Regions from separate parts of the Arthrobacter sp. FW306-06-A genome, predicted to be linked through region 3. Evidence: predicted binding sites of a transcription regulator. Region 3 holds the regulator's gene; each other region holds the start of a gene.
What was found. Region 3 encodes Rex, which represses fermentation and respiration genes when NADH is low (regulators of the CRP and FNR family bind a similar motif). Its sites were predicted from a motif close to CTTGTGAANNNNTTCACAAG; they were not measured.

Region 1 (5,877 bases), 1.8 Mb from region 3:
TCCCCGAAGCGCGTCAGCCGCAGGGTCCGGACGGCAGCCCAGCCGGCGGCGGCGCGCTGCCAGGAACCGACCTGGCGGGCGACCTCGGGGTTGGAGACGTGCCCGACGACCGTCTTCCGGGCAATGCCCAGGCGTGACTGGATGTAGCCGAACTCGCGGTCGCCATGCGCGGCCTGGTTCAGGTTCATGAAGTCGAAGTCGATGTCCGCCCAGGGCAGGTCGCGGTTGGCCTGCGTATGCAGGTGCAGCAGGGGCTTGCGCAGCAGGTCCAGGCCCTGGATCCACATTTTGGCGGGGCTGAAGGTGTGCATCCAGGCAGTCACGCCGATCACGGAATCGTCCGAGTTCGCTTCCAGCGCGGTGCGGCGGATGGCGTCCGAATCGGTGAGGACCGGCTTCCACACGATCCGCACCGGCACCGCGGAGGATGCGTTGAGCTGGTTGGCAATCTCCTGTGACTGGGCAGCTACCTGCTTGAGGACCTCCTCGCCGTAGAGGTGCTGGCTGCCGGTGAGGAACCAGACCTCGTAGCCGTCGAGGGAGGTGTTTGCTGCGGTGCTCATGGATTCTCCTGGAAAGTCGGTTCTTGGCCTACTGGCCGTACACGTTCTGGTAGCGGGCGTAGAGGGAGTCGATGTGGTCCTGCTTGATGGGCAGCGGTTCACCGAGTTGCCGGGAAATATGCACGGTCCGCGCAACTTCCTCGCACATGACGGCTGCCTTCACGGCGGACCGGGCATCCTTGCCGATGGTGAACGGGCCGTGGTTCTGCATCAGGACCGCGGGCGAGTTGGAGTTCTTCAGCGTCTCCACGATCCCCTGGCCGATCGAGTCATCGCCGATCAGCGCGAACGGTCCCACCGGAATCTCACCGCCGAACTCGTCACCCATCATGGTCAGCACGCACGGGATGGCTTCTCCCCTGGCGGACCAGGCGGTGGCGTAGGTGGAGTGGGTGTGCACCACCCCGCCCACGTCGGGCATGTGCCGGTACACGTAGGCATGGGCGGCCGTGTCCGAGGACGGCGACAGCGGCGGGTTGCCCCAATCCACGGTCCCGCCACCATCGACGTTGGTGCCCCGAACCGGGGTGCCGTGCAGGTCGGTCACAATCATCTGCTCCGGGGTCAGCTCCTGGTAGGAGACGCCGGAGGGCTTGATGACCATGAGGTCTGTTCCCGGTACACGGGCCGAAACGTTGCCTGCGGTCCACACCACCAGTTCATACCTGGTGAGCTCGGCGTGCAGGGCGCAGACTTCCTCCCGGATCCGGGCGATGGTTTGCAGGATCGCCGAAGTTACACCGGTACCGGCGGTCATGCGGACACCTCCACAGCGGTAGCTGACAGGTTGCCAGTCCCCGGCAGCCCAGTCCGCGCCGCCTTGCGCTGGATGGCTTTGAGCCGGTGCATGACGTCATTGCTGCCGCGGCCGAAGTAGTCGTGCAGCGTCCTGTACTCCTGGAACAGTTCGTCGTACGCGGCGACGTTCTCCGGGATGGGGGTGTACACCTCCCCGGGTTCGGCGCCCATGGCGTCGGCGGCTTCGCGGATGTCCGCATACACGCCCGCGGCCACGGCAGCGTGGATGGCCGAGCCCAGCGCAGGTCCCTGCTCCGAGCCGATGGTGGACAGCTGCAGGCCGGTGGCGTCCGCGTAGATCTGCATCAGGAGTCTGTTCTTGAGCAGGCCGCCGGCCACGATGAATTCCTTGACCGGGACACCGGCGTCGCGGAAGGCGTCCACGATGGTGCGGGTCCCGAAAGCAGTGGCTTCAAGCAGCGCCCGGTACGTGTCCTCCGGCCTGGTAGCCAGCGTCTGGCCCACCACGATCCCGGAGAGCTCATGATCCACCAGGACCGAACGGTTGCCCGAGTGCCAGTCGAGGGCGATCAGGCCGTGCTCCCCGATGGCCTGCCGCGAGGCGAGTTCGGTGAGGTACTCGTGGATGCCCAGGCCCGCATCCTTGGCAGCCTGGTGGTATTCGGGCGGGACGCCGTACTTGGTGAACCAGCCAAAGATGTCCCCCACGCCGGACTGGCCGGCCTCATAGCCCCAGAGGCCGGGCACGATCCCGCCGTCCACTGCCCCGCACATCCCGGGCACTTCGCGGAGTTCGGTGCCGTTCATGACGTGGCAGGTGGAGGTGCCCATGATGGCCACCAGCTGGCCGGAGTCCACGGCCTTGGCAGCCGGGGCCGTGACGTGCGCGTCAACGTTTCCCACGGCCACGGCGATGCCCTCCGGCAGTCCGGTCCAGGCAGCAGCCTCGGCGGTAAGGGTGCCCGCGGCATCCCCCAGCCGACCGATGGTGTGCTCCAGCTTGGAGCTGACAAAGTCCTTGAAGTCCGGGTTCAGGGCCGCCAGGAAGTCCTCGGACGGATACCGGCCATCCTGGTAGATGCCCTTGTAGCCGGCAGTGCAGGCATTGCGGACGTACCGGCTGCACAGCTGCCATACGATCCAGTCGGCCGCCTCCACCCAGTGGTCCATGGCGGCGTAGGCTTCCGGGTCCTCTTCCAGCAGCTGCAGGCCCTTGGCGAACTCCCATTCGGAGGAGATCAGTCCCCCGTAGCGTGGAAGCCAGTCCTCGCCCCGGTCGGCAGCGAGCCGGTTGATCCGGTCAGCCTGCCCCTGCGCTGCGTGGTGGCGCCAGAGCTTCACATAGGCGTGCGGCCGGTTGGCGAAGCCGGGCAGTTCGTTCAGGGGGGTGCCGTCAGCCTTGACCGGCACCATGGTGCACGCGGTGAAGTCTGTGGCGATGCCGACGACGGCGGCAGGGTCGATCCCCGCGTCCGCCACTGCGGCGGGGACCGCCTTGCGCAGGACTTCCCGGTAGTCATTGGGCACCTGAAGTGCCCATTCACCGGGAAGCCTTGCGGGACGTCCGCCGGATTCGGCGCCCGCCGTGTCTTCGGGCAGTGAATCGGTGACCACCGCGTGCGGGTACTCGTGGACGGCGCTGCCGAGTTCCCTGCCGTCGCGGACCCGCACCACCACGGCACGGCCCGAAAGGGTGCCGTAGTCCACCCCGATGACGTAGTGGTCTTGGCGGGAGTCGGAGCTGGAAGTGAACAACGTTTCTGGCATGGGTGGCCTCCGTCCGGGAGGCGGGAGGCCTCATTACCGGGTTTGTAGGGGTCGGGGTCAAGCTAGGTGCTGCAGCAAGTGTGAACGCTAACAAGAAAGAAGTCAATGGAACCGAAAAAGTTGCGAAATTTCGATGGCTTGCTCTTGTTAGCGTTCACAAAGCGGTCTATATTGAACCGGCACATCAACAATGTGACCAGGACCAGGAAGCGTCGGTGCTGCCTGTCCAACAACACTTCGCGGCAATGCTGCCGCGGAAGGAGAAAATGGTGAGAATCAAAAAACTCATGGGCGCGGTGGCCCTTGTCCTCGCCCTGACGGTGGGCGCCACCGGCTGTGGCTCCCGGGGCGGAGCCGCCACCGAATCCGGCGGTGCCGCCAAGCCCGGCGATTCACTGGTCGGGATCTCGATGCCCACCCAGACCTCCGAACGGTGGATTGCCGATGGCGCCAACGTCGAGAAGTCGCTGAAGGACCTCGGCTACAAGACAGACCTTCAGTTCGCCAATGACGACATCCCCACGCAGGTGTCGCAGATCGAAAACATGCTGACCAAGGGCGCCAAGGCCCTGATCATCGCCGCGATTGACGGCACCACCCTGACCGACGTCCTGGCCAAGGCCAAGGACCAGAACGTCAAGGTCATCGCGTACGACCGCCTGATCAACGGCACCCCGAACGTGGACTACTACACCACGTTCGACAACTACACCGTGGGTGTGCAGCAGGCCACCTCACTGCTGACGGGCCTGGGCCTCCTGGACGCCAGCGGCAAGAAGGTTGACGGCAAGGGGCCGTTCAACATCGAGCTTTTCGCCGGCAGCCCCGACGATAACAACGCCAACTTCTTCTGGAGCGGCGCCATGGACACCCTGAAGCCGTACATGGACGCCGGCACCCTGAAGGTCCCCAGTGGCCAGACCAAGTTTGAGCAGGCCGCGATCCTTCGCTGGCAGGCACCGGTGGCGCAGAAGCGCATGGAGGACATCATCACCTCCGCCTACAGCTCGGGCACCAAGCTGAACGGCGTCCTCTCCCCGTACGACGGCCTGTCCATCGGCATCCTCTCCGCCCTCACCAGCACCGGCGGCTACGCCAAGGGCAGCCTGCCCGTGGTCACCGGCCAGGACGCCGAAAAGGGTTCCGTCAAGTCCATCATCGCCGGCGAGCAGTACTCCACCATCTTCAAGGACACCCGCCAGCTCGGCGCGCAGGCCGTCAAGATGGTCGATTCGGTCCTCAAGGGCCAGGAGCCGGAAACCAACGACACCAAGACCTACAACAACAAGGTCAAGGTTGTCCCGGCGTTCCTGCTGAAGTCCGTGATCATCACCAAGGACAACTACAAGAAGGAACTGATCGACTCGGGTTACTACACCGACGCCGACGTCAAGTAGTCAGCGTCAGGGGGCTGTGGCCTGGGTATCCGTCCCGGGCCACAGCCCCACCCGCAGCCTCCTGCAGCAGCAGGAAGGCAAGCTCCGAACAGTCAGTGGGAATTGACGATGAACACACCCATTCTTCAAATGCGAGGAATCACCAAGACGTTCCCCGGCGTGAAAGCGCTGCAGGACGTCACCCTCGATGTGAACCGTGGCGAGGTCCACGCCATCTGCGGGGAAAACGGAGCCGGCAAGTCAACGCTCATGAAAGTGTTGTCCGGCGTCTATCCACACAACACCTTCGAGGGGGAAATCCTCTTCGAAAACGAGCCCTGCCACTTTTCCAGCATCTCGGACAGCGAAAAGCGCGGAATCGTCATCATCCACCAGGAACTGGCCCTCAGCCCGTACCTGTCCATTGCCGAGAACATCTACCTTGGCAATGAACAAGCCACCAACGGGTGGGTGGACTGGCGCAAGACCAACCTGGAGGCAGCAAAGCTGCTGGCCCGCGTCGGCCTCGACGAAAACCCTGTCACCCCCGTGCAGCACATCAGCGTGGGCAAGCAGCAACTCGTGGAAATCGCCAAGGCGCTGTCCAAGGAAGTGAAGCTGCTCATCCTGGACGAGCCCACTGCCGCCCTTAACGACGAGGATTCCGGCCACCTGCTGGACCTGATCCTCCACCTGAAGGGCCAGGGCGTCACCAGCATCATCATCAGCCACAAGCTCAATGAGATCCGCAAGGTGGCTGATGCAGTCACCATCATCCGGGACGGCAAAACCATTGAGACGCTTCGGCTGGACGAAGGCCAGATCACGCAGGAACGGATCATCCGCGGCATGGTGGGCCGGGACCTGGAGAGCCTGTACCCGGACCGCGAGCCGCACATCGGCGAGGAAGTCCTGCGGATCGAGGACTGGTCAGTGCGCCATCCCCAGGACCACACGCGCATGGTGGTCAACAACGCCAACCTGTACGTCCGGAAGGGCGAAGTGGTAGGACTGGCCGGGCTCATGGGCGCTGGGCGCACCGAGCTTGCCATGAGCGTCTTCGGACGCACGTACGGAACCGCCACGTCAGGCAAGGTCTACAAGTACGGCGAGGAAATTAACACTGCCACGGTGTCCGACGCCATCAGGAACGGCATCGCCTATGCCACGGAAGACCGCAAGCACTACGGCCTGAACCTCATCGAGGACATCAAGCGGAACATCTCCCTGGCGGCCCTGCGCAAGCTCGCCAAACGCGGCTTCGTGGACAAGAACCAGGAAACCGTGGTGGCCAACGGCTACCGGAAGAGCATGAACATCAAGGCTCCGTCGGTGGCGGCCATTACCGGAAAGCTCTCCGGTGGCAACCAGCAGAAGGTGGTGCTGAGCAAGTGGATGTTCTCCGATCCGGA
Region 2 (5,877 bases), 1.6 Mb from region 3:
CGATGCCCGGCTGGCCATCGAGTCCGGCACGTTCTTCGACTTCAAGGCCGAGACCCTGGGCCGGTACTACTCCTGAGAGCCGCTTCCGGGTGCCTCCGGTAGGGTGGCCCCATGCCTATCGAATCCATCGAAATCCCTGCCGCTGACGGTGCCGCCGAGGCCTTGGTAGCCCGCCCGACCAACGGAACCGGCCCTTTCCCGGGCGTCATCTTCTACATGGATGCCTTCGGCCTGCGTCCCCGAATCCAGGAGATGGCCCAGCGCATCGCCGACTGGGGCTACGTGGTGCTGGCACCAAACGTTTTCTACCGGGAAGGAACGGCTGGGGAGCTGGCCCCCGCCGGGGACATGACCAGCCAGGAAGGCCGGGAGGCAGCCGGCAAGGCCGCCTTCCCCAGGGTCGGCCGGCTGACCTCGGACAAGGCGCTGCCGGACATCGATGCCTGGGTTTCAGCGCTCCGGGAGCTTGACGGCGTTGCACCCGGCCCCATCGGAACCACCGGCTACTGCATGGGCGCCCGGCTCGCCGTCCGCACTGCCACCTCCCACCCCAACCAGGTGGCAGCGTGCGGCGGCTTCCACGCGGGCGGCCTCGTCACCGACGAGCCGGACAGCCCGCACCTGGGGCTCAAGGACGCAAAAGCTCGGTTCGTCTTCGGCCATGCGGACCACGACCGGAGCATGGCCCCGGAGGCCGTCGCGCAGCTGGGTGAAACGCTCAAGAAAGCGGGTCTTGAGGCGTCCAATGAAATCTACGAGGGCGCTCCGCATGGCTACACCATGGCGGACACCTCCGCGTTCCACCCCGAGGCCACCGAGCGGCACTTCACGGAACTGCGGGCGCTGCTGGACGGTGCGCTGAAGGGCTAAGCCGGCGCCCGCCGTCGAACTCGCCGGAAAGCTGCCGGATCGCCGGAACGTTGCGGCGAGTTCGATGGGTTCCGGCGAGCCCGCGCCGCAGGACGTTTTACACATAACGACGGCGGCGCCTTCCGGCGGTGCCGCAGCGGCAGGATCCTGTGGGGATGACACCACAGCCAGTCCGCCTCCCTGCACTTCCGAGCACCGGCAACCTGTGGCGAACGGGGCAACTGCACGAGGAGGGCCTCAACGGACGGGCCATCAAGACCCTGGTGCTCAACCGGAAGCTTGTCCGCCTTCGCCACGGCTGCTACATCCGCGCCGAGCTCTGGGATAAGCAGTCGCGGCCTGTTCGCAGCAGGCAGTTGATTCACGCCCATGCCCATGGGACGCTGACCACCTCACGGGGCGGCTATGTGTACAGCCACACATCGGCGGCCCGGCTGCACGGTTTGTATCTATGGGATGTCGATAACCTGATCCACCTTCTACTGCCAGGAAACCCCTCAAGCGAGCGGCTCGGTAAGGATGTCTGCGGCCATACCCGGCCCTGGACCGAGGCGGAGGTGGTGATTCGCGGCGGCCTCCGGGTGACCTCGCTTGAGCGGACGGCAGTGGATTGCGCCATGATGCTGACCTACCGCCAGGCGCTCGTGCTGATGGACCACGCCCTCCGGCTCGGTGCAGACAAAGCGCTGATGGAAAGCATGGCTGACGGCCTGCAGGGACGCCGCGGGATCCGTACCCTCCGGCTCGCACTCACCCACGCAGAACCACGGTCGGAGTCAGCCGGTGAGACGCTCACCCGCGAACTCCTGACACGGCTGAAGCTTCCGCTGCCGGAGCCCCAAGTCCCCGTAGCCACGGGGGCAGGCCAGTACCGCCTGGATTTCGCCTGGAAGGAAAAGAAGGTGGCCCTCGAATTCGACGGGAAAACCAAGTACTTCGATTACAAGCCGACGCCCGAGGTGCTGTTCCAGGAACGGCAGCGGGAGAATGCACTCACCGAGAACGGCTGGACCTTCCTGCGCGTGAAATGGGCCGACCTCTTCCGCGAACAGGAGTTCAAAGCCCGTGTCCTAGCCGCACTCCAACGGTAGCCCGGCCGCCCCAGGGCCAAATCGCCGGAACGGGACCAGGTCGCCGGTTCCTTCCGGCGATCCCGCACCGTTCCGGCGTGCCGGAACCAGACAGCCGGAACGCACGACGCCGGGCGGCAGCTACGCGGCGTTCGTCACCGCTGCCGCGGGCGGGGTTGCGAGGCCGTAACTGGGTTCACGCCTCTTGACCCAGTTGATGGCCAGCGAGGTGACGGGGACGAAAAGGAACTCAACCAAAGTCTTGTAGACGAACCCCACAAGCACGTAATTCACGAAGCTGCCGAAGTCAGTGATGCCGATGACGGACGCGGCGATGCTGCAGAAGATCAGCGTGTCCACGAATTCCCCAGCGCCGGAGGAGCCCATGAGCCTGGCCCACAGGGACTTCTCACCGGTGCGTGCCTTCATGCGCACCAGGATCCAGGAGTTAATGGTCTGCCCGGCCAGGAAGGCGAGCAGCGAGGCGAGGACGATCTGCGGCACAGGGCCCAGGGCGCCTTCCAAGGCGGACTGCTTCGCGGCTCCGTACTCGTCGTCGAAGCCGGGCAGCGCAATTACCACCCAGTAGCAGAGCGAGGCGAAGACGGACATCGCAAAGGTCGTGAGAATGGCCTTGCGGGCCACCTTGAAGCCATAGACCTCACTGATGACGTCGCCCAGGATGTATGCGAGGGGGAAGAGGAAAAAGCCGCCGTCGGTGACAATGGGGCCGAAGGCGACGCCCTTGGATGCTCCTATGTTGGAGAGGATCAACACCACGGCCATGGTCGCCAGCATGATCCCGAAGTAGGGCGAACCGATGGCGGCGAAGCTGGCACCTTGGTGGGCCGGCCGCGGGAGGGCGGCATCGGGCATGGCACTTTGGCCGGGGGAAGAAGACATGACGGTGTCCGTTCGGGAGTGGTTGGCCGGCGCCCAGCAGTGGGCAGCCGGTTGTATTAGCACTCGGGTAATTCTCGCATCGCGTTGGACGGGATCGCTCCTTGGCGCAGGCAGACCAATTCCCGTGAGCGTTTGAACATGTTCAACTGCTTGTGGCACACTATTTTTGAACACGTTCAGGAATTTGGAGGCGCCGGTGGCAGCCAAGGGCGAACACACCAGGCAGCGGGTGGCGGACACCGCACTGCGCATGTTCCGCGAGATCGGCTTCGAGAAGACCACCATGCGGGCCATCGCTGCAGAGGCCGGCGTTTCCGTTGGCAATGCCTACTACTACTTCTCGTCCAAGGATGATCTGGTCCACGAGTTGTACCTCCAAGTGCAGGCCGAACACGCCGCGCGGGCAGCCGAATTGCTGGACGCCGCCGCCGGGTTCGCGGACCGCCTGAAAACCACTCTGCACGCGGGCCTGGACGTCATGGCGCCCTACCATGCTTTCGGCGCGGATTTCGTGGCCACCGCTATCCGGCCCACATCGCCGGTGAATCCCTTCTCGGCGGACTCAACGCCCGCGCGGGAGGCAGCGCTGGATATCTTCAGGCGCACGGTGGACGGGTCCAGCCCCGCCGTACCGAAGAAGCTGCGGGCCGAGCTGCCTGAACTGCTGTGGCTTTGCTACATGGGGATCACCCTCTTTTGGGTCTACGACTCCTCGGAAGGCCAGCGGCGGACCCGGAAGCTGGTGGACGGCGCAGCGCCGCTCATTGCCCGCGGCCTCTCACTGGCCCGCATTCCGGGTGTCAGCAAGGTGCTTGACGACGTCCTCGACCTGAGCCGCAGCATCCGCGACTAGGACAGAAGCGAACATTGGGGGAAGAGATGAACAGTGCAAAGACAGTCGTAGTGGCCGGCGCCTCCGGCTTCATTGGCACCTATCTTTGCAGGCGTTTCCGCGAGGACGGCTGGACGGTGCGGACCATAGGACGCGACGGAGCGGGTGGTTCCACAGCCGCATGGGATGACGACGCCGGCATGGCCCGGGTGCTCAACGGCGCCGACTTGGTGGTGAACCTCGCCGGACGCTCTGTCTCTTGCCGCTACAACCAGCGGAACAAGAAAATCATTCTGGACTCGCGGGTGGCCACCACCCGGGCACTGGGGCGGGCCTTCTCGCAATGCCAGGTCCCGCCGCCCACCTGGCTGAATGCCAGCACCGGCACCATCTACCGGGATGCCCGCGACCGTCCCCAGTCCGAGGCCGACGGCGACCTTGGTTCCGGCTTCTCCGTGGACGTCGCAAGGGCCTGGGAAGCGGCCCTCACCGCAGCGGACACCCCGAAGACGCGGAAGATCCCGCTGCGGATCGCCATCGTGCTGGGCCGCGGCGGCGGTGCACTGAGGCCGTTCGCCACCCTCGCGCGACTGGGCCTGGGCGGGCATATGGGCGACGGCCGGCAGAAGTTCAGCTGGGTCCACGTGGAGGACCTGTACCGCAGCATCCTCTTCCTGCACGCACGGACCGACATCACCGGGCCCGTCAATGTGGCCTCACCGGACGTCGTCACCAACCAGGAAATGATGCGCCTGGTGCGCCGGGCCTATGGCGCACGGTTCGGGCTGCCCACCCCTGCCTGGCTCCTCCGGGCGGGCGCCGTCCTGATTTACACGGAGACCGAACTGGTCCTGAAAAGCCGCTGGGTCCAGCCGCAGAAACTTCTTGACGCCGGATTTGCCTACAGCCAGCCGGAGCTGGGCAGGGCGCTCTTGCAGATCGCCAAGGGGACAGCCTGACGGTCAAATAATGAACCGCTTGGACCGCTGAACACTCGCTTATCACAGCCGCTGTACGCCCCTACATGGATAGCGTCCGACGCCGGGTGGCAGGATGGGGGCATGACTTCCGTATCCCCTGACGCAACGCTGTCCGCGGACGCCCCCGCCGTCGTCCTCACCATCGCAGGCTCCGAGGCCACCGGCGGCGCCGGTGCCCAGGCTGACCTGAAGACCTTCCAGGAGCTGGGTGTCTTCGGCATCGCCAACCTCACCTGCATCGTGTCCTTCGACCCGAAGGACAGCTGGAACCACCGCTTCGTGCCGGTGGACCAGCAGGTGATTGCCGACCAGCTGGAGGCGACGACGGCGGCCTACGGTCCGGCGTCGGGCGCCCCTTCGGCTTTGGACACGGTGAAGATCGGCATGCTGGGCAGCCCGGCCACCATCAGCACGGTGGCCAATGCGCTGCAGGAGAACAGCTTCGCCAATGTTGTCCTGGACCCGGTGCTGATCTGCAAGGGCCAGGAACCCGGCCACGCGCTGGACACGGACCAGGCCCTGAAAGCGCAGATCCTGCCGCTTGCCACCTTCGTCACGCCCAACCACTTCGAGGCGGAATCGCTCTCCGGCCTGGAGATCACCGACGTTGAATCCCTCAAGGCCGCTGCCGTCCGCATCCACGAGCTCAGCGGAGCGGCCGTGCTGGCCAAGGGCGGGGTGCGGCTGGAAGGCCCGGACGCCGTGGACGTGTTCTACGACGGCGAAACCCTCGAAGTCCTCAGCGCGCCGAAGGTGGGCGAGGTGGCCGTGTCCGGCGCCGGTTGCTCGCTGGCCGCCGCCGTCACGGCCGAGCTTGCCAAGGGCGCCAGCCCGCTGGCGGCAGCCCGGACCGCCAAGGACTTTGTGACCACCGGCATCCGCAACCGGGTTGCCTCCGGCGCCCCCTTCGATGCCCTGTGGCAGGGCGGCGCCCGCTAGCTCCACAGAACGCGCCATCAGCTTTCGCACGAACACCCGGAACGCCCCTGCAATCAGTGCAGGGGCGTTCCGGCTTTAAGGGCGCTGTGTGATGGCGCGTGTGGAAAGGAGGTTACCGACGCGGGATGTTCCGGAGGTTGCTGCGGGCCATGCTGACGGCCTCTCCCGCGCCACGGTTGAGGACCACCTTCGACATGGCGGTGGCGAACCCGATCACCTGCGATCCGGAGATCTTCGGCGGAATGGACAGCGCGTTGGGGTCGGTGATGAGCTCCACCAGCGA
Region 3 (5,877 bases):
TTGGCTTCTCATCCCGGAGGTTGACGCCGAAGAACTGGACGCCCTGGTCCTTGAACTCCTGGTGCAGGGCTTCAAGGAGCGGCGCTTCCACGCGGCAGGGGGCGCAGGCTGCGAACCAGAAGTTCAGGACGCTCACCTTGCCCTGGAAGTCGGCAGGCGTGACGGCGGTGCCGTTGAAGAGGGCACCCTGGATCTGCACGGCTTCCTTGCGGTCCGCAGCGGCGAATTCGGTCACGGAGCCGTCACCGGCAACGTAGTTCTTGTTGTCCCCCGCCTTGGCCTGCTTGGCCAAAGCATCCTCCTGGGCACAGCCGGACAGGCCAAGGGTCAGCGCGGTCAGCGCCACGCCGCCGGCAGCGAGCAGGCTGCGGCGCGAGGGAAGGTTGCTGTTGCTCACTACTAGGCTCCAGGGGTGCTGGCGGCACCGGGAAGAAGGGATGCTGCGGGTTCGCTGTACTCAACCCGCAACAGCGAGCCGGCGTCGTCGAAGACCAGGGACGTAACGGAAGTCAGGGTGCACTCGCGCTTGCGGGGATCGTGCCACAAAGGCCGCCCTTCCGCGCTCAGCCGGGTGGCCCAGATGGGCAGCTGGTGGCTGACCAGGATGGCCTCAGGGCCTTCTGCGCCAAAATCGCCGGCCGCAAGTTCAATCGCCTTCCGGCGCGCGTCCTGCGCAGCCGCTGCCACCCGCGCCGCCTGCTGCTTGTACGGCTCACCCCAGGACGGGCGCAGCGGGTTGACCAGGTGCGGCCAGTGCCGTGGCCGGCGCAGTTCACCTTTGGTGACTTTCATGCCCTCGAAGTAGTTTTCCGCTTCGATGATCCGCTCGTCTGTGTGGATCTGCAGCTGCAGGGCTTCCGACGTCGGCCGTGCAGTTTCCTGCGCACGCTCGAGCGGAGAGGCGGCGAGGTAGGTGATGCGGGCTCCGTGCTCGGCGCGCTGCCGGAAGTACTCCGCAAGCATGCGGGCCATCTCCTGCCCCAACTCGGAAAGGTGGAAATCCGGGAGCCGCCCGTAGAGAACGCCGTCGGGATTATGGACCTCGCCGTGGCGGAGCAGATGGACAGTGGCTTGGGGCATGTTTACCAGTTTCTCAAAGATGGCGCGCGATCCGAAATCTTCTACGTTCAGTAGAACTGAAGTTTTTGAAGAAATGTTCCGGACCCGGGAACAAAACATGCAAATGCATGTTTATACTGGATGCAGCAAGTTAGTTGAGACTTCAACTTATGAAGCTTCAACAGCAGGATCACCACAGACACAGCTATACAAGGAGCAACATCATGGCACTTCCCGCAGACGTCACCACCGGCACCTGGACCCTGGACAACTCCCACAGCGAGATTGGCTTCACCGTCCGCCACGCCGGCATCAGCAAGGTACGTGGGCAGTTCACCGAAGCCGCCGCCACCCTGGACCTGGCCGAGGACGTGGTCGATTCCAAGATCAACGCCACCATCAAGACCGCCAGCTTTGACTCCGGCGACGCCAACCGCGACGGCCACGTCAAGGGCGGGGATTTCTTCGACGTGGAGAAGTTCCCCGAGATCTCCTTCGTCTCCAACGGCCTCGTGGCCAAGGGCAACAGCTACGAACTCACCGGCGACCTGACCATCAAGGGTGTTACCCGTCCGGTGACCCTGGAAACCGAGTTCAACGGCGTGGCCGTGGACCCGTTCGGCAACACCCGCGCCGGCGTCTCCGCCGAGACCACCATCAGCCGCAAGGACTTCGGCCTGACCTGGAACGCCGTCCTGGAAACCGGCGGCGTGCTGGTCAGCGACAAGGTTGCCATCAACCTGGAACTCGCCTTCATCGCTCCCGCAGCCTAATTCCCCTTCACGGCACCCCGGCCCGCCTGCACGGCATGGCCGGGGTGCCGTGTTTAACCTGCAAACGCGGTGCATCAACACCTCCCGAATGATCCACAACGCCGCCCGCCGGGGGTACGGTGGACTTAAGCCATGCTGGGGGGAAGGCTGAGGACCGATTCCCGGCAGCCTAACTGGATCCCGACCCTGCAGAAGGAACGCCCATGAGTACTCCTCCCGTCCCGCCTCCCGGGTCCGAAGACCCGCGCACCAGCCCCGGACAATCCGGCAACGACCAGTCCGGAGCCCAGCCGCGCTACGGCCAGAACGCTCCGCAGTACGGCCAAAACGCTCCGCAGTACGGCTCGCAGCCGCCGGCAGCACCGCAGTACGGCCAAAATGCACCCCAGTACGGCCAGAATGCACCGCAGTATGGGTCGCAGGCTCCCGGCTACGGCCAGTCCCAGTTCGGCCAGTCGCCGTATGGACAGTCCCCTTACGCCCAGTACCCCTCGGAGCAGCCGCAGCCCGCCGGAAGCAACGGCGTCCCCCAGCTTGTGAACATCTCCTTCTGGCTGCTGATTGCGTCGGCCGCCATTTTCGTCATCGGCATGCTCCTCGGGCTCACCCAGCTGGACGACCCCCAGTTCCGGCAGCTCTTTGAACAGCAGATGCAGTCGAGCGGAACAGACATCAGCTACGACAGCATCAAGAGCGTCATCGCCGGCACGCTGGTGGTCTTTGCCATCATCGGCGCCGCGCTCTACCTGCTGGTGGCCTTCTTCATCCGCAAGGGCAAGAACTGGGCCCGCATCCTGGGGACGGTCTTTGCAGCGCTGTCCATTTTCGGCCTGTTTGGGGTTCCCTCCCTCGGAACGCTTGGAACCGTCCTGGGCATCGTGGCCATTGTGCTGCTTTACCTGCCTGCAGCTGCCCCGTACTTCCGGAAGCAGCAGCCTTTCGCCAACCCGTACTCGGGTGGGTTCGGCAACCCTTACGGGCGGTAACCCAGCACGTCTGCTGGCAAACAGGCGGCCCGGGACGCAGCAATGCGTCCCGGGCCGCCTGCGTTAAGCCAGCGCTAGGCTGTCTGTCCGGGTGTCTGGGCCCGCTGCGCGTGGTAGGCCAGGATCTGGAGTTCGGTGGCCATGTCCACCTTGCGGAGGTTGACGCCGTCGGGAACCTGCAGCATCACCGGGGCGAAGCTCAGGACGCTGTGGACGCCCGCCGCCACCACCCGGTCGCAGACGCCCTGGGCCACGGCGGCCGGCAGCGCCAGCACCACCATGTTGGCCCCGGTGCGGTGCAGGACTGTTTCGAGGTCCGCGACGTCGCTGACCCGCAGCCATCCCACCTCGCTGCCCACCACCATCTGGTCGGCGTCGAAAATGGCCACGACGTCGAACCCGCGGGACTCGAAGCCGCCGTACCGCGCCAGCGCCTTGCCGAGGTTGCCGGCACCGACGATAGCCACTTTCCAGTCGTGCGTCAGTCCAAGCGCTGCCGCGATATGACGGCTGAGGTACTGCACCTCGTAGCCAACACCCCTGGTTCCGTACGATCCCACATAGGACAGGTCCTTGCGCAGGGTTGAGGAACTGACCCCTGAGGCTTCAGCCAGCGATTCGGAGGAGACGCGCTCCACGCCCTCAGCCAGCAGGGTGTTCAGGGCGCGGAGGTAGAGGGTCAGCCGGGCTACGGCTGCGGGCGGTATCTGCTTGGGCGGCGTGCCCGTGGCAGCCGGAAGGTCGGGAAGCGGCTGCGGCGTGGAATCCAGGGAGGTCACCGGCACTCCCCCTACTGGGCCATGGCGCGCTGCAGCACGCGTTCCAGCCGGGTTTCGTCGATTTTCCAGAAGTCGCGCTGTACGCCGTCCACCAGCACCACCGGGATTTCCTCGGCGTAGCGCTCCCGCAGCTCGGGCTGGTTGTCCACCAACTCTTCGCTCCAGGTAAGGCCCAATGAGGCAGTGACCCGGCTGACGGCGTCGCGCGCGTCTTCGCAAAGGTGGCAGTCAGCTTTGGTGACCAGGACGACGCGGGGTGTAGCCATGGCTTAACGGTATCGCCGTTCGCGTGCTGCCGGTGACGCCGACGGCGGCAGGCCAGCGGATTGACTAGACTCAACACCATGCCCGAGGAGAAATACGTCGCCGTAGTCACGCGCCCGGCTGCCGAGCCGCAGCCGGGCGAAGCGGCGTTTTTCGACGTGGACAACACCTTGATGCGCGGAGCCAGCCTCTTCCATGTGGCACGCAAGATGCACCAGCGCGGAGCCTTTACCCTGGCCCAGGCCGCCGGCTTCGCATGGAAGCAGTTCAAGTTCGTGGCCCGCGGGGAAAACATCGATGACGTCCATGCCGTGCGGGATTCGGCCCTGACGCTGGCCGCCGGGATCACCGTTGACGACATCAAGGCCCTCGGCGAAGAGGTCTACGACGAGATGATCGCCTCGCGGATCTGGCCGGGCGCCAAGGCACTGGCGGAGCAGCATCTCAGGGTGGGCCGCCGCGTCTGGCTGGTAACGGCCACGCCCATCGAGGTGGCCACCGTGATCTCCACCCGCCTGGGACTGACGGGAGCCCTGGGGACGGTGGGCGAAGTGTCAGACGGCATGTACACCGGCCGCCTGGTGGGAGACATCCTGCACGGCTCGGCGAAGGCCGTAGCCGTCCAGGCCATCGCCGACGAGGAGGGCCTGGACCTCAAGCGCTGCTGGGCCTACAGCGACTCCTTCAACGACGTCCCGCTGCTGTCGCTGGTGGGGCACCCCGTGGCCATCAACCCGGACGCCAAGCTGCGCCGCCACGCGCGGGACCGGAACTGGCCGGTCTACGACTTCCGCGCCGGCCGCCGCGCTGCCACGTTCGGCCTCAAGGCAGCCACTTTTGGCGGTGCGGTTTACGGCCTTTGGAAGGGCTTCGCCCGGATGCGCGGCCCGCGGGCGTAGCCCGGTAACAAACAAAATGCCCGCCGCCTCGGAAGGCGACGGGCATTTGCACGCTGTTGGAAGTATTTCTACTTCTTGTTGCGGCGCTGGTGACGGGTCTTGCGAAGCAACTTGCGGTGCTTCTTCTTGGCCATACGCTTGCGACGCTTCTTAATAACTGAACCCACGAAAGTTCCTTACAAACTAGATGCAGTACCTGTCTGATGGAGAATGTCCGCGGACATAGCTACGAACTGAACAACTGACAGATTCTTACAATGACGTAAAACGTTCCTTAACAGGGTACCGCCTATTGGGAGCGGCTCAGGACAGGCTGCCTCAGGCCGTCTCGGTGTGACCGTCCACGACAGCACCCTTAAGGTACTGTTCAACGGCGTTTTCGGGGACCCGGTAGGAGCGGCCGAAGCGCACTGCCGGCATTTCGCCCGAGTGCACCAGCCGGTAGACAGTCATTTTGGAGACGCGCATGACCTCGGCCACTTCGGCCACGGTCAGGAACTTCGCGTTGGAGAAGTTCTGTTCTGCCGACATTTCCCTATTTTCCTTTGCTGACGGATGGACAACAGTGACCCCAGGTACGTGCCAATGCGGTGTTCCGATGCTGAGCCATCCACCAACCACCTAAGTAGATACTCTAGATGTTCCTGTGGCAGATGTGAAAGTGGCGGGCCCCCTATTTCATCCCCTAATTCGACCCCCGGCGCTTCCGTGCCGATGCCGCCAGCTGCTCCAGGACAGACGCGGAGACATCCCAGTCCATGCAGGCATCCGTGACGCTTTGGCCGTAGACCAGTTCAGCGCGCCCTGCTGCATGGTCAGCGACGTCCAGGTTCTGCGCCCCGCCCACCAGGAAGCTTTCCAGCATGACGCCGGCCACCGCGCGCGCTGCGGTCCCGCCGTCTTCCAACTGGGCGCCGATCTCCAATGCCACCTCGGCCTGCCGGTGGTGGCTCTTGCCGCTGTTGGCGTGGCTGGCGTCGACGATAAGGCGGGGATTCAGTCCCTTGCCCGCCAGTTCGTTGGAGGCGCGTTCGACGTCGGCCGCTGAGTAGTTGGGCCCCTTGCGGCCGCCGCGGAGGATGACGTGGGTGTCGGGGTTTCCGGCCGTTGCCACCAG
Region 4 (5,877 bases), 500 kb from region 3:
GCGTACTTGCCGGCCTGCCGATTGATGTTTGAAGCCTTCTTCTGCCGGGCAGGGTACTGGTACACCCGGGATTTACCAGTACAGCTTGGAGAAAGATGGAAAGCGCAAGCCTCGTTGCCCTCTTGTTTGCGGGCGCTATCCGCGACGGCGGGAGCGCACTGCCGCACGCCCCACAGGTCATCGCGAAGCCCGGGTGGAAGCGGCGGGCGTGGTTGGCGTTCCGGAGCAGGACTGCAACTTTCCTGCACCGGCTGGCCTGGGCGGTTGAACCGGACCCGCGCTGACACGGAAGAATCCCCGCCGGGTTCTGTGGCACGCGCCCGTTCCCGCCTCACGGCTGGGCGTGGTCCGCGCGCTCCAGCAGGCGGGACACCCCGTAGCCGATGACCAGGCCCCAGAAGGCTGCATGGATGTTGAAGAGGTTCATGCCGGAGATGGTCACCACGAACGTCACCAGCGAGCCCAGGGTGAAGCTGGTGGCGAAGGCCGTGACGAAGGCCTGCTGGAGGGCCCGCAGCATCGCGATGCCGCCCAACGCCAGGACAAACTCCTTGGGCGCGGCGAGCATCAGCCGGGTCAGAGTGGGAGCAAAAGCAGCGAACACCAGGGCCAGCAGGCCATACGCCACGGCGGCCGTGTATTGGCGCTCCCGCTTCCCGGACGAGGTCAACAGGGCGTTGGTGGGGCCTGTGACGCAGGCCGAAACGGCGCCGAAGCCGGCGTTCAGCACCGAAAAAGCGCCGGAGGCAATGGCGAAGGCATTCACGGGCGGCTGATGGCCGGCGGCACGGAGGACTGCGATGCCCTGGCCATTTTGAACGAACAGGACGGTGAGGGCCAGCGGAACCACCAGCTCGAGCTGGGCAGCCCACGTAAAGTCAGGGGCAGTGAAAACCGGGGTGGCCACGAGCGGTCCGCCGGGCGGAAGGTTGAACTGGCCGCTGGCCGCTACGGCGATGCAGCCCGCCACCAGTGTGCCCAGGACCGGCGGCAGAAACCTGCCAAGCATGGGAACTGCGGTAAGGACCAGGAACGCGGCCACCATCGGAGCAGCCACGGCCGGGTTGTCCTGGGTTGCGGCGACGATGTCTGTGCCGAACTTCAGGAACACCGCAGCCACCATGGCCATTACGAGCGGCATGGGCACCAGCGCCATGGCTTTGCGCACCACCCCGGTGGCGCCCAGGGCTAGGATCAGCACGCCGGAGGTGAAAAAGGCCCCGACGACTTCGGGGAAGGCCAGGTGCTGAAGGGACGGCCCCAGGAGCACCGTGCCAGGGATGGACCACGCGAAGCCCAGGGGCTGCCGGTAAATGAGCGACATCAGCAGGGTCGCCGCGCCGCCCGAGAAAAGGATGCCAAAAACCCAGGACGACAGTTGGCCCTGGGTCAGGCCGCCGGCCGTCCCGACGGCCAGGGTGACGGCGATGGGTCCGGACGCCGCGAAGATGAGCCCGATTGCCCCGTTGGAGACGTACGACAGGCCCAGGTCGCGAAGAACCCGGCGCGGACCCGCGGGCCTGACCCCCGGGCGCTCCAACAGGGGTTCCGGCGCCGGCGGGGCTGACCCGGCGGATGTGGCGGCCGGGTCGGGGCGGGTATGGCTCATCGGAACTCCTGGCTGGCGCGGAAAAACCGGAGGCGCTCCGAAGCATCAGCTCCGGAGCGCCTCCGTGCGGGGGTATCTCCCAGTTTGCGTGCTACTTCTTCTGGCCCTGCTTTGCCAGGACGTAGTCATAAACTACTTCCTCGCCCTTTCCGTCGGAACGGGGGCGGGGGTCCAGCATCAGTTCAGGCTTCACCGCCGAGGCGATGTCGTCCGCGTTGTGGGGGTCGCCGGGGAAGTACAGCTGCTGCGTGACCGGCTCGTAGCCCGGCGCGGACACCTTGATGTGGATGTGCGCCGGACGCCAGGCGTGCCAGCCCGCGGCGTTGATCAGCTGTCCGCAGGCGCCGTCCGTGGGGATCTGGTAGGGCGCCGGACGCATGGTGTTGATCTCGAACCGGCCGTCGTCCGAGGCCTTGACGGTGGCCCGGAAGAGCCACTCGGGCATGCCCGGGGCGTACTGGGAGTAGAAACCGGCGGCGTCCGCGTGCCAGATCTCCACCTGGGCGCCCTGGATGGGGTTGCCGTCGGTGTCGGTGAACTGGCCGGTGAACCGCAGCGGGGTGCCCTCTTCGTCGTCGCGCATTTCCACGGTGGCAGGCGTCTGGAGTTCCGGGGAGTTGGGGACGTAGTAGGGGCCCTCGATGGTGCCCACGGTGCCGGGTCGGTCCTGGGAGTTCACGTCCTCAACGGTGTGTTCAAGCCAGACGTCGAGGAACAGCGGCCATTCACCGTCCGTGCCCACCTTGATCAGCCATGCTTTAAGGGCGTTGTATTCCTCATAGGTGACCTGGTGCTCCACGACGATGTCGTTGGCGGCCTTGATCAGTGCGCCGGCCAGCAGGCTCACCCGTTCCTTGGATACATCCACCCGGGAGAGCTTGCCTGACGCGGCGAAGCGTTCGGTTGCCTTGGAGCCTGCTTCGACGGCGGTGCCTTCGTTTTCCGTGCGGCTGTCCGTTGGGGTCTGGGTCATGACGATGTCCACCTTCTTCATTGAATGGGACAGGAAGGGCTCCTGCTCCCCACGCGGCCTGCTGGGCGGAACGTTCCACCTGCCCTGCACGGCACCGCGTGATCTCGGTCTCAATCGTAGGGCCGCAGATAAGGACGCTACAAATATCAACTAGGCGTCTTTTGAGTCATTATCAGTACATAAAGGCACCCTTGGTGGAACCTAGGTATTTGCCTGATGTGAGGCCAATCACGAGCGGTAAGAATTGCTGGATAACGTCCGCCGCCGAAGCCTCTTCCCGAGTGGACCTCCGCCCGTCCGTCCAGCAATCTCCAATGAAGGAGCACGCCATGACCGAGAACCTGATCCATGCCCGCGAGGTCCTTGCCGACGCCTTGATCGACGACCGCGAGAACGGCGTCATCCGGGCCAAGCGCGAGATCTTCACCGACCAGGAGATCTTCGAACTCGAGATGAAGCACATATTCGAAGGCAACTGGGTGTACCTCGCCCACGAGTCGCAGATCCCCAACGTGGGCGACTACTTCACCACCTACATCGGCCGTACCCCCGTGATGATCACCCGGGACAAGGACGGGAAGCTCAACTGCCTGGTCAACGCCTGTTCGCACCGCGGCGCCATGCTGTGCCGCCGCAAGACGGACAACCGCACCACCTTCACCTGCCCGTTCCACGGCTGGACCTTCAAGAACTCCGGCGAGCTGCTCAAGGTCAAGGACTCCCGGAACGCCGGCTACCCCGAGACCTTCAACAAGGAAGGCTCGCACGACCTCACCAAGGTGGCCCGCTTTGAGTCCTACCGCGGCTTCCTGTTCGGCTCCCTGAAGGCCGACGTGCTCCCGCTCGAGGAGCACCTGGGCGATGCCACCAAGGTCATCGACTCGATCGTTGACCAGTCGCCCGAAGGCCTGGAAGTGCTGCGCGGTTCCTCCACCTACACCTACGACGGCAACTGGAAGGTCCAGGCCGAGAACGGCGCGGACGGCTACCACGTCACCGCAGTGCACTGGAACTACGCAGCCACCACGGCCCGCCGCAGCGCCGGTGACTCCGCCAACAAGACCAAGGCCATGGACGCCGGCAAGTGGGGCAAAGTCAAGGGCGGGTTCTACTCCTACGACCACGGGCACCTGCTGCTGTGGCAGGAATGGACCAACCCCCAGGACCGCCCGTTGTGGGACCGCCGCGACGAGCTTGTGGCCAAGTACGGCGAGGAGATGGCGAACTTCATGATCAACATCTCGCGCAACCTCTGCCTGTACCCGAACGTCTACATCATGGACCAGTTCTCCTCCCAGATCCGCCACTTCCGGCCAATCTCCGCGGACCAGACAGAGGTGACCATCTATTGCATCGCCCCCAAAGGTGAGTCGCAGGAGAACCGCTCCAAGCGCATCCGCCAATACGAGGACTTCTTCAACGCCACGGGAATGGCAACCCCGGACGACCTGGAGGAATTCCGCTCCTGTAACAAGACCTACTGGGCCACCAGCGCCCCGTGGAATGACATGACCCGCGGCTCCACCCACGAGATCACCGGCCCGGACGAGCAGGCGCAGGCGCTGGGCATGACAAGGGTGATCGCCTCCGGCGTGCGCACCGAAGACGAGGGGCTCTACCCCATCCAGCACGGGTACTGGAAGGAAGTCATGGACCGGGCCCTGGCCGAGGAAGAGGAGCGTTCCGCCCTGGAATCCGTTCCCGTCACCGCCTGAGAGAGCCCACAGGAACCACAGAGAGCGCAGAACCCATGACCAACCTGACCCACACCACCCCGGTCCTCAAGACCGCGGAGGAGATCGCAACCCTCGAAACCGTCCGGGCGTTCCTCTACCGGGAAGCCCGCCTCCTGGATGACCGCCAGTTCGATGAATGGCTGGAGTGCTACCACCCGGACTCCGAATTCTGGATGCCGGCCTGGGACGTGGACGACCAGCTGACGCAGGATCCCCAGAACGAGATTTCCCTGATCTACTACGACAACCGCGGCGGCATCGAGGACCGGGTGTTCCGGATCAAGACCGACAGGTCATCAGCCACTTCCCTCCCGGAGCCGCGCGCGGGCCACAACATCACCGACGTCGAAGTGTTGGCGAACGACGGCGGCAAGGTGGAGGTGCGCTTCAACTGGTTCACCCTCTACTTCCGCTACAACACGACGGACACCTACTTCGGCACCAGCTACTACACGCTGGACCTGTCCGGCCTGCAGCCGGTGATCCTGAAGAAGAAAGTGGTCCTGAAGAACGACTACATCCACCACGTGGTGGATGTCTACATGATCTGACCTGCCCGCAGCCGGCGCCGGGACATACGGGCGCTGCGCGGCAGCTTCCATCCCTGTGCCCGCCGGGCACGCCACAACTTTTTTACCCGGGACGCGACGACGCGCCCGGCCAGTCAGGAGGACCCCATGGGCCACAAAGTAGCCCTCAGCTTCGAAGACGGCGTCACCAAAGTCATCAAGGTCGGCGATTATGAGACCGTCATGGATGCCGCCTACAAGGCGCGCATCAACATTCCGTCAGACTGCCGGGACGGCGCCTGCGGTACGTGCAAGGCGTTCTGCGATTCCGGCTCGTTCGACCCGGGCGACTTCATCGACGACGCCATGACGGAGGAGGAACTCGAAAAGGGCTACCTGCTGACCTGCCAGGCTGTCCCGGAGTCCGACCTGGCCATCCAGATCCCCGCCACGTCCGAATCGGCCAAGACGGCGGCTGCCACCTTCAGCTCCACCGTCAAGGAGCTCAACCGGCACACGGACACCACGGTGTCCTTCACCCTTGAGGTGGACGACCGCGAGGCGCTGGCCTTCCTCCCCGGGCAGTACGTCAACCTCAAGGTTCCCGGCACCGATGCCGAGCGCTCCTACTCCTTCAGCAGCGGCCCCGAGGTCCAGGATGCGTCCTTCATGGTCCGTGTGACTCCACAGGGCGCGATGTCCGAGTACCTGCGCGACCGCGCCGCCGTAGGCGATGCCATCGAGTTCACCGGCCCGTACGGATCCTTCTTCCTGCGCGAACCTAAGCGGCCCCTCCTGCTCCTGGCCGGTGGCACCGGACTGGCCCCGTTGCTGTCCATCCTGGAAAAGCTTGCCGAAAACCCGCCCTCCAGCCCGGTCCACCTGATTTACGGACTCACCCGTGAGGCGGACATCGTGGGCCTGGACTGGCTCCGCGCCTACGAGGCGAAACTGCCCGGCTTCACCTGGGACTACATCGCCTCCGAGCCCGGCACCTCCGCCCCGCACACCGGCTACGTCACGCAGATCATCGAACCGAAGCACCTCAAC

Region 1: the regulator Rex is predicted to act here: its motif matches at 3,231-3,250, upstream of araB (ribulokinase).
Region 2: the regulator Rex is predicted to act here: its motif matches at 3,007-3,026, upstream of LFT49_RS03655 (queuosine precursor transporter).
Region 4: the regulator Rex is predicted to act here: its motif matches at 2,798-2,817, upstream of benA (benzoate 1,2-dioxygenase large subunit).

Annotation. Positions count from the first base shown of each region.
Region 1 is NZ_CP084552.1:922,093-927,969, reverse strand. Features, by position in the region: gene araA (L-arabinose isomerase) at 1-563, opposite strand, end outside; gene LFT49_RS04450 (L-ribulose-5-phosphate 4-epimerase) at 592-1,320, opposite strand; gene araB (ribulokinase) at 1,317-3,089, opposite strand; gene chvE (multiple monosaccharide ABC transporter substrate-binding protein) at 3,356-4,486, shown strand; gene mmsA (multiple monosaccharide ABC transporter ATP-binding protein) at 4,595-5,877, shown strand, end outside.
Region 2 is NZ_CP084552.1:734,453-740,329, reverse strand. Features, by position in the region: gene tgt (tRNA guanosine(34) transglycosylase Tgt) at 1-76, shown strand, start outside; gene LFT49_RS03665 (dienelactone hydrolase family protein) at 112-870, shown strand; gene LFT49_RS03660 (hypothetical protein) at 1,026-1,961, shown strand; gene LFT49_RS03655 (queuosine precursor transporter) at 2,082-2,816, opposite strand; gene LFT49_RS03650 (TetR/AcrR family transcriptional regulator) at 3,040-3,696, shown strand; gene LFT49_RS03645 (TIGR01777 family oxidoreductase) at 3,723-4,634, shown strand; gene LFT49_RS03640 (hydroxymethylpyrimidine/phosphomethylpyrimidine kinase) at 4,737-5,594, shown strand; gene LFT49_RS03635 (pyruvate dehydrogenase) at 5,707-5,877, opposite strand, start outside.
Region 3 is NZ_CP084552.1:3,652,757-3,658,633, forward strand. Features, by position in the region: gene LFT49_RS17110 (TlpA family protein disulfide reductase) at 1-397, opposite strand, end outside; gene LFT49_RS17115 (histidine phosphatase family protein) at 400-1,080, opposite strand; gene LFT49_RS17120 (YceI family protein) at 1,284-1,832, shown strand; gene LFT49_RS17125 (Yip1 family protein) at 2,036-2,818, shown strand; gene LFT49_RS17130 (redox-sensing transcriptional repressor Rex) at 2,893-3,597, opposite strand; gene LFT49_RS17135 (glutaredoxin family protein) at 3,609-3,863, opposite strand; gene LFT49_RS17140 (HAD family hydrolase) at 3,942-4,760, shown strand; gene LFT49_RS17145 (30S ribosomal protein bS22) at 4,829-4,927, opposite strand; gene LFT49_RS17150 (helix-turn-helix domain-containing protein) at 5,079-5,291, opposite strand; gene LFT49_RS17155 (3-deoxy-7-phosphoheptulonate synthase) at 5,446-5,877, opposite strand, start outside.
Region 4 is NZ_CP084552.1:4,151,861-4,157,737, reverse strand. Features, by position in the region: gene LFT49_RS19470 (benzoate/H(+) symporter BenE family transporter) at 332-1,609, opposite strand; gene catA (catechol 1,2-dioxygenase) at 1,701-2,582, opposite strand; gene benA (benzoate 1,2-dioxygenase large subunit) at 2,912-4,297, shown strand; gene benB (benzoate 1,2-dioxygenase small subunit) at 4,333-4,869, shown strand; gene benC (benzoate 1,2-dioxygenase electron transfer component BenC) at 4,996-5,877, shown strand, end outside.